3 regions of the Metabacillus flavus genome follow, and region 3 is predicted to be linked to each of the others. Evidence: a T-box and tRNA genes for the amino acid it is inferred to sense, from the RefSeq annotation. Region 3 holds a T-box; the other regions hold tRNA genes.
The links. The T-box of region 3 lies ahead of serS (serine--tRNA ligase). A T-box ahead of a tRNA ligase gene usually reads a tRNA of that ligase, here a tRNA-Ser.
Positions count from the first base shown of each region.

Region 1 (5,490 bases), 240 kb from region 3:
GATCCGGCATACCGGACAGGATGCAAGCTTGCGGTTGTCAGTGAAACCGGAAAGGTGCTTCACATCGGGGTAATTTATCCGCACGCACCGGTTAATAAGCGGGAAGAAGCGCTGCAAACCATTCTTAAACTGATTGATGACTATCAAATTGAAGTAATTGCTGTCGGGAATGGAACGGCATCGAGAGAGAGTGAACAGCTCGCAGCCGATGCCATCCAGCAATCCGGAAAAGATTTAGCGTATCTTATTGTGAATGAAGCCGGAGCGAGTGTATACTCGGCCTCTGATTTAGCAAGAGAGGAGTTCCCTGACCTGAAAGTAGAGGAAAGAAGTGCGGTTTCCATTGCGAGAAGACTTCAGGATCCACTCGCTGAACTTGTCAAAATTGATCCGAAATCGGTTGGCGTCGGTCAATATCAGCATGATGTAAGCCAGAAAAACCTGAACGAATCCCTGACATTTGTTGTGGAAACAGTGGTGAACAGAGTTGGAGTGAACGTAAACACCGCTTCGCCAGCCCTGCTTCAATACGTATCCGGTCTTTCAAAGACGGTTGCTCAAAACATTGTGAAAAAGCGGGAAGAGCTAGGAAAAATTACAAGCAGAACCCAGCTCAAAGGGATTCCCCGTTTAGGTGCAAAGACATATGAACAGGCAGTAGGCTTCCTTCGGGTAATTGATGGAGATCAGCCGCTAGACCGGACGTCCATTCACCCTGAAAGCTATAAAGTAGTAACGGCGCTGTTAATGCACTTGGATACTACGTATGACGAACTGGGCAGCGAAAGCCTCAAGGAAAAAATAAAGAACCTGGATATAAAAGAAGCTTCAGCTGAATTTGGCGTAGGGGAGCTGACACTAAAAGATATATGTGATGCATTGGTTCAGCCCGGACGCGATCCCCGTGATGAAGTTGCGAAGCCTCTGCTGAAGAAAAATGTATTAAAGCTTGAGGATCTGAGCAAAGGATTGGAACTTCAGGGAACGGTAAGGAATGTAGTTGATTTCGGCGCTTTCGTGGATATTGGAGTAAAACAGGACGGTCTTGTTCACATATCAAAACTGAGCCGGCAGTATGTAAAGCATCCGCTGGATGTTGTGAGCGTAGGCGACGTTGTGACCGTTTGGGTAGACTCAGTTGACGTTCATAAAGGAAGAGTTTCATTAACCATGCTGTCTGATCAATAAAAAAATTCAAGAACCGAGAAAACACTGCTCCCGATTAGCAGTGTTTTTTTCTGTAAAAATACCAGCACTGATTCAGCAGCTTTATCTGATAGCAATTTTTTTCATGAAAAGCACGCATCATCTGATTTTTTAACCATGATGGCATTGCTCATACCTCCTTAATCGTTATAATGGAGTATGGGTATTAGCTAATGTATGCAAAGAATAAATGTCCTGTTCTTTGAACAAGGCTGAATAGAGAAAGGTGTTGCATTCCTATGGATCAGCAGCAGCTGCAAATGCTTGTCGAAGAAATATCTTCCAAGTATTTTAATAAACCATTTACCCATAATGCGGTATTCAATAACAGACTCAGATCAACTGGCGGAAGATACATGCTCTCGTCCCACAATATTGAAATCAATCCTAAGCAGCTTGATGAGCATGGCAAAGAGGAGATTGAGGGCATTATTAAGCACGAGCTCTGCCACTACCATCTTCATCTAGAGGGAAAAGGATACCGTCATCGGGATCCGGACTTCAGGATATTGATGAAACAGGTTGGAGCACCCCGTTTTTGTACGCCTATACCATCTCTGAAATCCCAAAAGCCGCTTCATTTATATAAATGCAAGGAATGTCTTCAGCGCTTTGAACGCAAACGGCGAATGGATACGAAGAAGTATGTATGCGGAAAGTGTGGAGGGCGGATTAAACAGATGATTTAGGTGTTGACGACCGTTGGTATGTATGGTAAATTATAAAAGCCGTCGTTGAGAGACGGGCTCAATAATTTAATTGTTGAATAATAGTATTGACTTTGAGTCATAATTTACCTATAATAAAGAAAGTCTGCTATTTGTTATTCCGCAGTAGCTCAGTGGTAGAGCTATCGGCTGTTAACCGATCGGTCGCAGGTTCGAGTCCTGCCTGCGGAGCCATATTTTTATTAGGCAGTACACAGATGGGGAAGTACTCAAGTGGCTGAAGAGGCGCCCCTGCTAAGGGTGTAGGTCGCGTAAGCGGCGCGAGGGTTCAAATCCCTCCTTCTCCGCCATCTTATTTTTAATATGGCCCGTTGGTCAAGCGGTTAAGACACCGCCCTTTCACGGCGGTAACACGGGTTCGAATCCCGTACGGGTCATTTATTGTTTTCGGACAAGTTTTGATGCGTACAGAGGATAAATTCCTGTGGACGAATTAAGAATAGTGGGCTATAGCCAAGCGGTAAGGCAACGGACTTTGACTCCGTCATGCGTTGGTTCGAATCCAGCTAGCCCAGCCATCCGAGCCATTAGCTCAGTCGGTAGAGCATCTGACTTTTAATCAGAGGGTCGAAGGTTCGAGTCCTTCATGGCTCACCATTTACATTTTAATATGCGGGTGTGGCGGAATTGGCAGACGCACTAGACTTAGGATCTAGCGCCTTACGGCGTGGGGGTTCGACTCCCTTCACCCGCACTTTATTTCACTTAACATGCGGTCGTGGCGGAATGGCAGACGCGCTAGGTTGAGGGCCTAGTGGGGGCAACCCCGTGGAAGTTCGACTCTTCTCGGCCGCACCAAAAAACATTTTTAAAAAAGTGTTGACAAAAAAATAACGATTTGATATTATATATAAGTCGCCGATGCGCCCGTAGCTCAATTGGATAGAGCATTTGACTACGAATCAAAAGGTTAGAGGTTCGAGTCCTCTCGGGCGCGCCATATAAACTTGCGGTTGCGGGAAGTAGCTCAGCTTGGTAGAGCACTTGGTTTGGGACCAAGGGGTCGCAGGTTCGAATCCTGTCTTCCCGACCAGAAGTATACATATAATAATGCGGGTGTAGTTTAATGGTAAAACCTCAGCCTTCCAAGCTGATGTCGTGGGTTCGATTCCCATCACCCGCTCCATTTTTGCAAATGATCTTTGAAAACTAAACAAATCGAAGTGCCAACGTTAATTCTAGAGCAACAAACAAGAGCTAGTCAAACTATTTTTTGGAGAGTTTGATCCTGGCTCAGGACGAACGCTGGCGGCGTGCCTAATACATGCAAGTCGAGCGGACCTCTTCGGAGGTCAGCGGCGGACGGGTGAGTAACACGTGGGCAACCTGCCTGTAAGACTGGGATAACTCCGGGAAACCGGAGCTAATACCGGATAACTTTTCGAACCGCATGGTTCGAAGATAAAAGACGGTTATGCTGTCACTTACAGATGGGCCCGCGGCGCATTAGCTAGTTGGTGAGGTAATGGCTCACCAAGGCGACGATGCGTAGCCGACCTGAGAGGGTGATCGGCCACACTGGGACTGAGACACGGCCCAGACTCCTACGGGAGGCAGCAGTAGGGAATCTTCCGCAATGGACGAAAGTCTGACGGAGCAACGCCGCGTGAGTGATGAAGGTTTTCGGATCGTAAAGCTCTGTTGTTAGGGAAGAACAAGTGCGGGAGTCACTGCCCGCGCCTTGACGGTACCTAACCAGAAAGCCACGGCTAACTACGTGCCAGCAGCCGCGGTAATACGTAGGTGGCAAGCGTTGTCCGGAATTATTGGGCGTAAAGCGCGCGCAGGCGGTCTTTTAAGTCTGATGTGAAAGCCCCCGGCTCAACCGGGGAGGGTCATTGGAAACTGGAGGACTTGAGTACAGAAGAGGAGAGTGGAATTCCACGTGTAGCGGTGAAATGCGTAGAGATGTGGAGGAACACCAGTGGCGAAGGCGACTCTCTGGTCTGTAACTGACGCTGAGGCGCGAAAGCGTGGGGAGCGAACAGGATTAGATACCCTGGTAGTCCACGCCGTAAACGATGAGTGCTAAGTGTTAGAGGGTTTCCGCCCTTTAGTGCTGCAGCTAACGCATTAAGCACTCCGCCTGGGGAGTACGGTCGCAAGACTGAAACTCAAAGGAATTGACGGGGGCCCGCACAAGCGGTGGAGCATGTGGTTTAATTCGAAGCAACGCGAAGAACCTTACCAGGTCTTGACATCCTCTGCCACTTCTAGAGATAGAAGGTTCCCCTTCGGGGGACAGAGTGACAGGTGGTGCATGGTTGTCGTCAGCTCGTGTCGTGAGATGTTGGGTTAAGTCCCGCAACGAGCGCAACCCTTGATCTTAGTTGCCAGCATTCAGTTGGGCACTCTAAGGTGACTGCCGGTGACAAACCGGAGGAAGGTGGGGATGACGTCAAATCATCATGCCCCTTATGACCTGGGCTACACACGTGCTACAATGGATGGTACAAAGGGCTGCAAAACCGCGAGGTTAAGCGAATCCCATAAAACCATTCTCAGTTCGGATTGCAGGCTGCAACTCGCCTGCATGAAGCCGGAATCGCTAGTAATCGCGGATCAGCATGCCGCGGTGAATACGTTCCCGGGCCTTGTACACACCGCCCGTCACACCACGAGAGTTTACAACACCCGAAGTCGGTGGGGTAACCCGTAAGGGAGCCAGCCGCCTAAGGTGGGGCAGATGATTGGGGTGAAGTCGTAACAAGGTAGCCGTATCGGAAGGTGCGGCTGGATCACCTCCTTTCTAAGGAAGAATTATCAGCACCCATGTGGTGCACAATTAACGGACGCACTTCGATTTTGTTTAGTTTTGAGAGATCATTCTCTCTATAAACTTGTTCTTTGAAAACTAGATAACGATATGAATGTCAAACATTCACACGAGTAAGCAAGTAACCTTACGATTTTCTTCTGCGCTTGCGTATGAAGAGAACATCAAGTCTGAAAACATCTGTTTTCAGCTCTAACGAAGATAACTTCCGTTATCAGGTTAAGTTAGAAAGGGCGCACGGTGGATGCCTTGGCACTAGGAGCCGATGAAGGACGGTACGAACACCGATATGCTTCGGGGAGCTGTAAGTAAGCGTTGATCCGGAGATTTCCGAATGGGGAAACCCGCTGCTCGTAATGGAGCAGCATCCTGATCTGAATACATAGGATCTGGAAGGCAGACCCGGGGAACTGAAACATCTAAGTACCCGGAGGAAGAGAAAGCAATAGCGATTCCCTGAGTAGCGGCGAGCGAAACGGGATTAGCCCAAACCAGAAGGCTTGCCTTCTGGGGTTGTAGGACACTCAACACGGAGTTACAAAGGAACGGGGTAGAAGAAGCGGTCTGGAAAGGCCCGCCAAAGAAGGTAACAGCCCTGTAGTCGAAACTTCGTTCCCTCCTGAGTGGATCCTGAGTACGGCGGGACACGAGAAATCCCGTCGGAAGCAGGGAGGACCATCTCCCAAGGCTAAATACTCCCTAGTGACCGATAGTGAACCAGTACCGTGAGGGAAAGGTGAAAAGCACCCCGGAAGGGGAGTGAAACAGATCCTGAAACCG
Region 1 covers NZ_JAGVRK010000001.1:269,372-274,861, forward strand. The annotation lists gene J9317_RS01520 (Tex family protein) at 1-1,188, shown strand, start outside; gene cmpA (cortex morphogenetic protein CmpA) at 1,223-1,333, opposite strand; gene J9317_RS01530 (SprT family protein) at 1,446-1,895, shown strand; tRNA gene J9317_RS01535 (tRNA-Asn) at 2,034-2,108, shown strand; tRNA gene J9317_RS01540 (tRNA-Ser) at 2,134-2,224, shown strand; tRNA gene J9317_RS01545 (tRNA-Glu) at 2,240-2,311, shown strand; tRNA gene J9317_RS01550 (tRNA-Gln) at 2,378-2,452, shown strand; tRNA gene J9317_RS01555 (tRNA-Lys) at 2,456-2,531, shown strand; tRNA gene J9317_RS01560 (tRNA-Leu) at 2,547-2,628, shown strand; tRNA gene J9317_RS01565 (tRNA-Leu) at 2,647-2,732, shown strand; tRNA gene J9317_RS01570 (tRNA-Arg) at 2,798-2,874, shown strand; tRNA gene J9317_RS01575 (tRNA-Pro) at 2,891-2,967, shown strand; tRNA gene J9317_RS01580 (tRNA-Gly) at 2,987-3,060, shown strand; rRNA gene J9317_RS01585 (16S ribosomal RNA) at 3,145-4,683, shown strand; rRNA gene J9317_RS01590 (23S ribosomal RNA) at 4,928-5,490, shown strand, end outside.
Region 1: it encodes a tRNA-Ser, which carries the amino acid that the T-box ahead of serS (serine--tRNA ligase) is inferred to sense. The anticodon was not compared.

Region 2 (5,490 bases), 3.0 Mb from region 3:
TGCTAGGAGTCGAAAGATCGACCACCGGAGCGCACATAAGTGCGTGAGGATGGGAGTGAGTGAAGACGACAACGCAATGCGCCGCTCATCGCAAGCCGAAACCTCACCAAACAAAGTAAATGCAAGAGGGTTGAGAGGAGCAAGCAGTGCTAGGAGTCGAAAGATCGACCACCGGAGCGCACATAAGTGCGTGAGGATGGGAGTGAGTGAAGACGACAACGCAATGCGCCGCTCATCGCAAGCCGAAACTATATGGAGGATTAGCTCAGCTGGGAGAGCATCTGCCTTACAAGCAGAGGGTCGGCGGTTCGATCCCGTCATCCTCCACCATTTATTTTACCTAAATTCAAATGCCGGTGTAGCTCAATTGGTAGAGCAACTGACTTGTAATCAGTAGGTTGGGGGTTCAAGTCCTCTTGCCGGCACCACTTTCTTGGTAGCACGTTCGAATAATCTTCGAAGCAAAACATCAGCGCCCAAATGGAGCCGCTGCTTGAATAAGCTTTCTGAGATTTGGGCGTCTTGCAAACTTCAGAGTGTAGGCAAAACAGAGAGCCATTAGCTCAGTCGGTAGAGCACGTTCGAATAATCTTCAAAGCAAAACATCAGCGCCCAAATGGAGCCGCTGCTTGAATAAGCTTTCTGAGATTTGGGCGTCTTGCAAACTTCAGAGTGTAGGCAAAACAGAGAGCCATTAGCTCAGTCGGTAGAGCATCTGACTTTTAATCAGAGGGTCGAAGGTTCGAGTCCTTCATGGCTCACCATTTCGATTTATATAACAAGCGGGTGTGGCGGAATTGGCAGACGCACTAGACTTAGGATCTAGCGCCTTACGGCGTGGGGGTTCGACTCCCTTCACCCGCACCATTTCTTTTTTTTGCGGAAGTAGTTCAGTGGTAGAACACCACCTTGCCAAGGTGGGGGTCGCGGGTTCGAATCCCGTCTTCCGCTCCAATCCTTAACGCCGGGGTGGCGGAATTGGCAGACGCACAGGACTTAAAATCCTGCGGTAGGTGACTACCGTACCGGTTCGATCCCGGTCCTCGGCACTCTTATAATATTTTGCGCCCGTAGCTCAATTGGATAGAGCATTTGACTACGAATCAAAAGGTTAGAGGTTCGAGTCCTCTCGGGCGCGCCATATCGGGAAGTAGCTCAGCTTGGTAGAGCACTTGGTTTGGGACCAAGGGGTCGCAGGTTCGAATCCTGTCTTCCCGACCATTTCCTTGAATAATGGGGCCTTAGCTCAGCTGGGAGAGCGCCTGCCTTGCACGCAGGAGGTCAGCGGTTCGATCCCGCTAGGCTCCACCAATATTATATATATCACTATATGGCGGCGTAGCTCAGCTGGCTAGAGCGTACGGTTCATACCCGTGAGGTCGTGGGTTCGACCCCCTCCGCCGCTACCATATAGGACCTTTAGCTCAGCTGGTTAGAGCAGACGGCTCATAACCGTCCGGTCGTAGGTTCGAGTCCTACAAGGTCCACCATCACTTATTCTTTGGAGGAATACCCAAGTCTGGCTGAAGGGATCGGTCTTGAAAACCGACAGGGGGGTCAAACCCCGCGGGGGTTCGAATCCCTCTTCCTCCTCCATATACTCTTTACTTTAGCAGGTATTATTTCCGCTATGACAGTAATACTGAGTAAGAGAAATGTTCAGAAATTAGGTTAGTTATAAGCGCAGCTAAACTTAATAATTTTTATTATCGCGGGGTGGAGCAGTCTGGTAGCTCGTCGGGCTCATAACCCGAAGGTCGCAGGTTCAAATCCTGTCCCCGCAACCAAAATGGTCCGGTAGTTCAGTTGGTTAGAATGCCTGCCTGTCACGCAGGAGGTCGCGGGTTCGAGTCCCGTCCGGACCGCCATTTATGTTTTCTTGGTACATAAGATAACTTAATCAAAAGTTTCTGACGAAAAAATTATAATGGCTCGGTAGCTCAGTCGGTAGAGCAATGGACTGAAAATCCATGTGTCGGCGGTTCGATTCCGTCCCGAGCCACCATTTATATTGAAGTGGCGGTTGTGGCGAAGTGGTTAACGCATCGGATTGTGGTTCCGACATTCGTGGGTTCGATTCCCATCAGTCGCCCCATTTCATGCGGGTGTAGTTTACTGGTAAAACCTCAGCCTTCCAAGCTGATGTAGTGGGTTCGATTCCCATCACCCGCTCCATTTCTATTGAATATGGGCCTGTAGCTCAGCTGGTTAGAGCGCACGCCTGATAAGCGTGAGGTCGATGGTTCGAGTCCATTCAGGCCCATTTTGTTCCGCAGTAGCTCAGTGGTAGAGCTATCGGCTGTTAACCGATCGGTCGCAGGTTCGAGTCCTGCCTGCGGAGCCATTTTCATTATAAGTGTTAAACAGGTTTGTGAGAATACTTTCACAGATCATCTATTTATGTATAAGGGGAAGTACTCAAGTGGCTGAAGAGGCGCCCCTGCTAAGGGTGTAGGTCGCGTAAGCGGCGCGAGGGTTCAAATCCCTCCTTCTCCGCCATCTATTCGGCCCGTTGGTCAAGCGGTTAAGACACCGCCCTTTCACGGCGGTAACACGGGTTCGAATCCCGTACGGGTCATTGTAAAAAACGCTGCAGATGCAGCGTTTTTTTGTTTTATCTTTTCAAGCATAAAACCGGTGCTCCATACTTGTTAAGCGAGGACAGTTCAATCGGCTATCCAAAATCGCTTTACAACATTCCCGTTTTCTTCAGTAAACTCTGAATCGAATTTTCCTCCATTTTTTATAATCGTCTTCTCTGAGGCGATATTGGTTTTGTCGCACGTAACCAGTACTTCTTTAATCCCCATTCGTTTTGTTTCAGCCAGGGCCAGGGACAGGATTGCTGTGGCATATCCTTTTTGCCTCTCAGAAGGTCTTATTCCGTATCCAATGTGGCCTCCCCGTTCTTTTAAGTATTCATTCAGCCTATGCCTGATGTTAACCGCTCCTGCAATGCGATCCTTGTCCAAAAGAAGCCAATAGGTAGAGTGGGGTACAAAATTCTCAGGAATGTTTTTCCCCTGCTCCTGTTCCTTTAAATAGTGCAGATACTTTTCAAAGTCAGCAGGGTTTTCAGCTACCACCCATGGAACGATTTTTTCTTCTGAGTTTTTCCATTCCTCATAAAACTCCATATATGCATGTTTAAGAGTAAAATCCGGTTTCATTAAACTTAACAAGTCATTGGCCTCCTTGTGCGGCATCTTTTTAGAAATATAGTCCATGTCACTGGATTCTGCAACCTTTTTTGAACACAGCTTTTCCATTTTATTTAAAATTTATTGGTCATTAATTGTAGTTTATAGGATTAAATAGAAAATTAATCTTTTCTGTACCCTGGTAATTCCTTTATTTTTTCCTTCAATTTAGCTTTTTTGAAAATTAAAATTCGACTAATTACGACAAATTTTCTATTAAAACATGTTTTTGAAATAATGGTTTTATTCGTTCGTTATAAAAGAACCCCTTTGCAGCAGGGGGTTTACCTCTATTTTTTATATACTTTTCTCATTTCTATTTATAAAAATAACTTTTTATATGCCTTCAATAAATATTTGTTAGATTATGTCTAATTATAAAAGCGTTTGCACAAAAGGGTTTTTTTTTCAAAGTAGAGAATTAAAAAGTAGTAAAAGGGGTATATAGATTGAGATACACTCTAAAATGCGGGGAGGGTTTATGCTGAATGATTGCAAGTCCTACAGATTTTGAGGTTCATTTGTTTCATGAAGGAAGCCTGTTTAAGAGCTTTGAACAATTTGGCGCTCATTTTAAGACTATTGATGGAGTAAGCGGAGTTCAATTCACTGTGTGGGCACCACATGCAAAACAGGTAAGAATTGCTGGTGATTTTAACCAGTGGAAGGGCACGGATTACGTACTTGAGAAAGTAAGCAATGAAGGGATATGGACTGGGTTCTTTCCGGATTTGAAGCTAGGAGATGTATATAAGTACGAACTGATTGCCAAAAATGGTTCCAGGCTGCTGAAAGCTGACCCGTTTGCTTTTTATTCAGAGCTTAAACCTAATACAGCTTCTATTGTAGCCGATTTGGAAGGGTACAAATGGAACGATCAAAAGTGGCAAAGAAAGAAAAAAACAAAAAATATTTATCAAAAGCCTGTCTTTATTTATGAGGTCAATTTAGCTTCCTGGAAGAAGAAAGAGGATGGAAGCCTTTATTCATATAAAGAACTAAGCGAAGAGTTAATACCTTATGCAATCGATCATGGATTTACCCATATTGAGCTCATGCCGGTAATTGAACATCCATATGACCGCTCATGGGGCTATCAGGGAACAGGATATTTCTCTGCAACAAGCCGATATGGTACACCTAAGGAGTTTATGGAGTTTATCGATGTCTGCCATCAAAACGACCTTGGAGTGATCATGGATTGGGTTCCGGGACATTTTTGCAAGGACGCACATGGTCTATATATGTTTGACGGGGAGCCGGTATTTGAATATACAAACTACAATGATCGGGAAAATGTAGTCTGGGGTACAGCCAATTTCGATTTGGGCAAACCGGAAGTACATAGCTTTTTGATCTCGAATGCCCTGTTTTGGCTGGAGAAATATCATATAGATGGTTTCCGCGTAGATGCGGTAGCTAACATGCTTTATTGGCCAAATAGTGATTCGTTTGAAAATCCATACGCTGTAAACTTTTTGAAAAAGCTGAATGAGACAGTTTTTGCCTATGATCCTCATACACTTATGATTGCTGAAGACTCTACTGATTGGCCTTTGGTTACTAGCCCTGTTTCGGATGGAGGGCTGGGATTCAATTATAAATGGAATATGGGCTGGATGAATGATGTGCTGGAGTATATGGAGACGGACCAGCATGACCGCAAGCATATTCATCATAAGATGACTTTTTCTCTCATGTATGCTTTTAATGAAAATTTTATTCTTCCATTCTCTCATGATGAAGTGGTTCATGGGAAAAAGTCACTTCTAAATAAAATGCCTGGTGATTACTGGCAAAAGTTTGCTCAGCTGCGCTTGCTGCTAGGCTACATGCTGGTTCATCCGGGGAAGAAACTTCTTTTTATGGGGTCTGAATTCGGCCAGTTCGATGAATGGAAAGATCTCGAGCAGCTCGATTGGTTCCTGGAGGATTATGAGCTTCACCGTGATACAAGGGTTTATTTTAAAGAACTAATGAATGTTTATAAAAAGCAAAAGCCTCTTTATGAATTGGATCATTCTCCGGAAGGATTTGAATGGATTGATGCAGACAACGCGGAACAAAGTATTTATTCCTTCATGAGAAAAGGATCTAAAGAAGGGGAAGTGCTTGTTGCAGTCTGTAATTTCAGAAGCGATGTGTATCACGGATACAAAATCGGGGTACCGGCAGACACGAGATATGTAGAGATTTTGAATAGTGATGATGTTCATTTCGGAGGTTCCGGTCAGGTGAATATCAAAGAATTGAAAGCTGAAAAAGAGGAACTTCATGGCCAGCCGTACAG
Region 2 covers NZ_JAGVRK010000001.1:3,057,507-3,062,996, reverse strand. The annotation lists tRNA gene J9317_RS15705 (tRNA-Val) at 255-330, shown strand; tRNA gene J9317_RS15700 (tRNA-Thr) at 353-428, shown strand; tRNA gene J9317_RS15695 (tRNA-Lys) at 689-764, shown strand; tRNA gene J9317_RS15690 (tRNA-Leu) at 783-867, shown strand; tRNA gene J9317_RS15685 (tRNA-Gly) at 880-954, shown strand; tRNA gene J9317_RS15680 (tRNA-Leu) at 964-1,049, shown strand; tRNA gene J9317_RS15675 (tRNA-Arg) at 1,065-1,141, shown strand; tRNA gene J9317_RS15670 (tRNA-Pro) at 1,145-1,221, shown strand; tRNA gene J9317_RS15665 (tRNA-Ala) at 1,236-1,311, shown strand; tRNA gene J9317_RS15660 (tRNA-Met) at 1,333-1,409, shown strand; tRNA gene J9317_RS15655 (tRNA-Ile) at 1,414-1,490, shown strand; tRNA gene J9317_RS15650 (tRNA-Ser) at 1,504-1,596, shown strand; tRNA gene J9317_RS15645 (tRNA-Met) at 1,711-1,787, shown strand; tRNA gene J9317_RS15640 (tRNA-Asp) at 1,792-1,868, shown strand; tRNA gene J9317_RS15635 (tRNA-Phe) at 1,930-2,005, shown strand; tRNA gene J9317_RS15630 (tRNA-His) at 2,020-2,095, shown strand; tRNA gene J9317_RS15625 (tRNA-Gly) at 2,102-2,175, shown strand; tRNA gene J9317_RS15620 (tRNA-Ile) at 2,190-2,263, shown strand; tRNA gene J9317_RS15615 (tRNA-Asn) at 2,270-2,344, shown strand; tRNA gene J9317_RS15610 (tRNA-Ser) at 2,409-2,499, shown strand; tRNA gene J9317_RS15605 (tRNA-Glu) at 2,507-2,578, shown strand; gene J9317_RS15600 (GNAT family N-acetyltransferase) at 2,667-3,170, opposite strand; gene glgB (1,4-alpha-glucan branching enzyme) at 3,689-5,490, shown strand, end outside.
Region 2: it encodes a tRNA-Ser, which carries the amino acid that the T-box ahead of serS (serine--tRNA ligase) is inferred to sense. The anticodon was not compared.

Region 3 (5,490 bases):
TGGCCCAGAGCGGGACATCGGTTCTCGTATCCTCGCATATCTTAGGGGAAATGCAGCTGATGTGCGATCGTTTTGCCATCATTGAAAAGGGTGTTCTGACACATGTGTCATCCATGGAAGACACGAATCTTGCCGCAGCAGAAGAAATGAGGGAAGTGCTGCTTACCGTCAGCTCAGCGGCAGAAGCAGCAGCCCTGCCCGGATTAAGCTCCCTTTCTGAAAACTTAGCGATTACCGGTGATGGAACGCTAAAATTTTCAGCAAAATACGAGTCTCTTCCATTAATCATTAAAGAATTAACGGAGAACGGAATTCTCGTTTATGAGATGACTCCTGTCAAAAAATCATTGGAAGACCGTTTCCTTGAGCTGACAAGAGAAAAGGAGGAGGCCCTCTCATGATGAATTTAGTAAAAAATGAATGGATTAAGATCTTTGCAAAGAAATCATCTTGGATTTATTTTATTCTGCTGGCTGTATTTCTCATTATCATGACTGTCGCAACAGCCTATATCGATCAAGAGAAAACAGAATCGAACTGGCGTCCCGGTGTTGAGCAGGAGATCGCTGATTTAAATCAGCAGCAAAAGGATCCAAAGCTTGATGCTGGTGAGAAAGAAGATCTCGCCCAGCAAGCGGCTGAAAAACAGTTCTACTTGGATAAGAACGTGAACCCTGCTTTAAAAAGCAACTGGCAATATGCAAATGCTGACGGGGTTGCTCTCTTCTCAACCGTCGCCTTATTCTGTGTCATCATCGCGAGTACGAGTGTAGCTTCAGAGTTTTCGGATGGGACCATTAAGCAGCTCCTGATCCGCCCGCATCGCAGGTGGAAAATTCTTTTGTCCAAATACATTTCGGTCGTCGCGTACTCTTTTCTGCTTCTGCTATTCCTAGCGGCAGCAAACGTTATTGCGGGAACCTTCCTATACGGGGCAGGAGATTTCGGTGCAAAAATTGCTGAAACCCCCATGACCTTCAGCGGCGGAGAACCTGTAATTGCAGCCGTGGGAAATATGTATATCGAAAAGATTCTGCTATTCATTCCAAATCTGATTATGGTGGTTACGATTTCCTTTATGCTGTCCACTCTCTTCAAGAGCCAATCCATGGCAGTGGGCTTTGGAATTTTCGTTCTTTTCATGAACAGTGCATTAAACATAGGTGTTCAGCTCCTGATCGGCTTAAAACAGGAATGGGCTAAGCTGCTGCTGTTCCCTCATCTTGAGCTGATGCAATTCTCAGCGGCGGAGGAAATCCTCCCAGGTGTGACGCTTATGTTTTCATTGGCGGTGCTTCTCGTTTACTATATTATTTTTATGGCCATCACCTTCTTCTTCTTTCAAAGGAAGGATGTTAGTATTTAAACAAACAAAAAGGATGCCTTCTCGGGCATCCTTTTACTTTCACCATAGAACAAAAGTGCAGAAGCTGGACGGAGATACAGCTAGTAATACTTAGCCACTCATTTTATAATTTCCTAAACAATAAAAAATCCGCTGCACAAAATGTGCAGCGGACCAGACAATCTCCAATTTATATGCGCGTAACATAATAATTAAATGGAGGAGGAAGGGGGATTCGAACCCCCGCGAGGTTTGACCCTCCTGTCGGTTTTCAAGACCGATCCCTTCAGCCGGACTTGGGTATTCCTCCGTGTCGACAAGAATAAATATATCAAATCATAAAATCCTTGTCAACACACTATTTAAGAAAAGTTTAATTTATTTGCCTGCAGGCTTAATAACTTCTTTATTTCCCATATATGGGCGAAGGACTTCAGGAATAATGACGCTGCCGTCCTCCTGCTGATAGTTCTCAAGAATGGCTGCCACTGTGCGTCCAAGCGCCAAACCAGATCCATTCAGTGTATGAACCGGCTCCGGTTTTGCCTTCGGCTCCGGACGGAAACGGATATTCGCACGGCGCGCCTGGAAAGATTCAAAATTACTGCAAGAAGAAATCTCACGATAAGAACCGTAGCTTGGAATCCATACTTCCAAATCGTATTTTTTCGCAGCCGTAAATCCAAGGTCCGCTGTACACATACTCATTACCCGGTAAGGAAGGTTTAGAAGCTGAAGAACCTTCTCAGCATGACCTGTCAGGTTTTCAAGCTCCTGGTAAGAGTTCTCCGGCTTAACAAACTTCACAAGCTCTACTTTGTTAAATTGGTGCTGACGGATGAGTCCGCGTGTATCTCTGCCTGCAGATCCTGCTTCAGAACGGAAGCATGCACTGAACGCTGTGTAGCTGATCGGGAGCTGAGACGCCTCGAGGATTTCATCGCGGTGCATGTTCGTGACTGGCACTTCAGCAGTCGGAATCAGGAAGTAGTCCTCTTCTCTGATCTTAAATGCATCCTCTTCAAATTTAGGCAGCTGGCCTGTTCCCGTCATGCTTGCCCGGTTCACCATGTATGGAGGCAGAATTTCTGTATATCCATGCTCATCGTTGTGAAGATCCATCATGAAGTTCAGCAGCGCACGTTCAAGGCGGGCCCCCAAGCCTTTATAGAATACAAAGCGGCTTCCTGTTACTTTAGCAGCTCTCTCAAAGTCCACAATGTCTAAATAGTCTGCCACATCCCAATGTGCTTTCGCTTCAAAAGCAAACTCGCGGATTTCTCCCCATTTGCGGATTTCAATATTATCATCCTCTGAATCCCCTTGCGGCACACTTTCATGCGGGATATTTGGAATAGAAAGAAGCAGTTTTTCCAGCGTTTCTTCCACTCCGCGCAATTCCTCATCGATTTCTTTGATGCGGTCTCCAACCTCACGCATTTCCTTGATCATATCATCTGCATCTTTTTTCTCTTTTTTAAGAGCAGCAATTTGACCGGATACTTCATTCCGTTTGCTTTTCAGATCCTCAGTAGCGACAATCAGCTCGCGTCTTTTAGAATCAAGCTCTTCAAATTTTTCAAAATCCGTTAAATCTTCTCCTCGAAAAGACAGCTTTTGTTTAACTTCTTCGAAATTTTGACGCAAGTATTTAATATCCAGCACAGTAATCTCTCCCTTTTTTAATAATTAAGCTCTGTTAAACTTGGCTGTTGATTGCAGCTAGCAGGCGTTCGCTTTCCGCGGGGCGGGCGGTGTGTACCTTGCGCTTGCGGGGGCCACACCTGTCCCTCTGCTCAGGAGTCTCCCTTCTTCCACGGCTTAAACCTAGCCAAAAAACAAAAAACTCCCGTCCCCAATAAAGGGACGAGAGTTAACCCGCGATGCCACCCTAATTGAAGACCGAAGTCTTCCAGCTCTGCATGATAACGGCCATGACCGGAAGCATTTCAATGCTTCACTCGAGGACGGATTCACAAACTTCCAGCACCGGTTCGCACCACCCACCGGCTCTCTTAAGAAGGAACATTCGCTACTGCTTCCTGTCAATGTTTTAACGATTTCTTTGATAGTTCATAATTTACTACAAGTCTGAACCAGTTTCAACCTTTTTATGCAGAAGCTTTTTCTTTTGATTCTTTCACCATCTCAAGGAATAGCTGCGTCATCCGGTGGTCATCGGTCAGTTCCGGATGAAAAGAGCAGCCGAGAAGGTGGCCCTGTCTCGCAGCGACGATTCTCCCATTGTGTTTGGAGAGGACTTCGACATTCTCTCCAGCCTCCACAATATGAGGAGCGCGAATAAACACGCCCGTAAAATGATCCCCGACTCCTGTGATGGTCAGGTCTGCTTCAAAGCTTTCCCGCTGGCGGCCGAACGAATTGCGCTCGACCTTGATATCCATGACCGCCAGATGTCCTTCCTCGTAGCCGACAATCTCCGAAGCCAGAATAATCAGCCCTGCACACGTTCCGAATACCGGCTTGCGGCTTGATGTAAACTGGCGGAGCGGTTCCATAAATCCGTATTTGTCAATCAGGCGGCGCATTGTCGTACTCTCTCCGCCCGGAATAATCAATCCGTCTATTTCATTCAGCTGCTCAGGCCGCTTAATCGTAACGGCTTTCCCTCCGCTTGCTTCAATGGAACGAATATGCTCGCGGAAAGCTCCTTGCAGTCCTAATACTCCAATTGTATACATTTTGCAAAACTCCTTTTTACCAGCCGCGCTCCTGCATACGGTTTTCAGGCAGCAGTGTGGAAATTTCAATTCCCTTCATCGCTGTTCCAAGGCCTTTAGACAATTCAGCGATTAGCGCATAGTCTTCATAATGAGTCGTAGCTTCAACAATCGCACGGGCAAATTTAGCCGGGTTTTCGGATTTGAAGATCCCGGATCCTACAAAAACTCCGTCAGATCCAAGCTGCATCATAAGAGCAGCATCTGCTGGAGTTGCTACACCGCCAGCCGCGAAGTTAACAACCGGCAAACGGCCTTCTCTTTTAATTTGAAGAAGAAGCTCATATGGTGCGCCTAATAGTTTAGCTTCTGTCATCAGTTCATCTTCATTCATGCCTGCCACCTTGCGGATCTGAGCATTCACTTTACGAATGTGGCGGACAGCCTCTACAATGTTTCCAGTACCAGGCTCTCCCTTTGTGCGAAGCATGGATGCACCTTCGCCGATGCGTCGTGCTGCTTCACCCAGGTCACGGCAGCCGCAAACGAAAGGTACAGTATAATCACGTTTATTCAAGTGGTATTCTTCATCAGCAGGAGTCAAAACTTCACTCTCATCGATGTAATCAACGCCCATAGCTTCCAATACACGGGCTTCTACGATATGTCCGATTCTGGCTTTTGCCATTACCGGAATGGAGACAGCTTTCATTACTTCTTCGATAATCGTAGGGTCAGCCATCCTTGCTACTCCGCCGGCTGCACGGATATCGGCAGGAACGCGCTCAAGAGCCATAACGGCTACTGCGCCGGCTTCCTCTGCGATTTTAGCCTGCTCTGCATTCACAACGTCCATAATAACGCCGCCTTTTTGCATTTCTGCCATGCCGCGTTTTACTCGATCTGTACCTGTATTCATTGTAAATCCCCCTCTATACTCAACATTGTAGTTTATGAAATCATATCCTCTATTTTATCTCATATCCCCGAATAATCCTATACTATTATACAGATACATATTCAATATTCTAAAAGTTCACTGTAAAAGCTTCCAATAGCTAAAAAAGACACCCTCTTCGAGGTGTCTTTTTCTTCATTATGAAAACCAGCCGGATACAGTTTGAACGACACTGTCCCAAAGACCGGCAAAGAATCCGCCAATGCCTCTCATTGTAAGAACAAACCAATTGGCTTTCTCTACGCCTTCTTTTGTAACCACGTTGACTTCGCCGCCTGCTTCACCAGTCAGGAAACCATAATCTTTTTCTTCGCCTTTATAATCTACGACCATTTTCCCAACCGCTTCTTTTGCTTTAAAAGGTGCAGCCAGCTCGCCGTTTTCATTGAGTTTCTTTTTATCAATCACATATTTAGCCTTGTAGTTGCCTTTTTCACCGTTTTTCATGGCAACCGTCATAGGCTTATCCGTTTGAATTTGAACTTCTTTTTCTTTTCCGCTGACTA
Region 3 covers NZ_JAGVRK010000001.1:24,646-30,135, reverse strand. The annotation lists gene J9317_RS00130 (ABC transporter ATP-binding protein) at 1-401, shown strand, start outside; gene J9317_RS00125 (DUF2705 family protein) at 398-1,366, shown strand; tRNA gene J9317_RS00120 (tRNA-Ser) at 1,563-1,655, opposite strand; gene serS (serine--tRNA ligase) at 1,724-3,010, opposite strand; T-box leader at 3,205-3,403, opposite strand; gene pdxT (pyridoxal 5'-phosphate synthase glutaminase subunit PdxT) at 3,457-4,047, opposite strand; gene pdxS (pyridoxal 5'-phosphate synthase lyase subunit PdxS) at 4,064-4,945, opposite strand; gene J9317_RS00100 (serine hydrolase) at 5,123-5,490, opposite strand, start outside.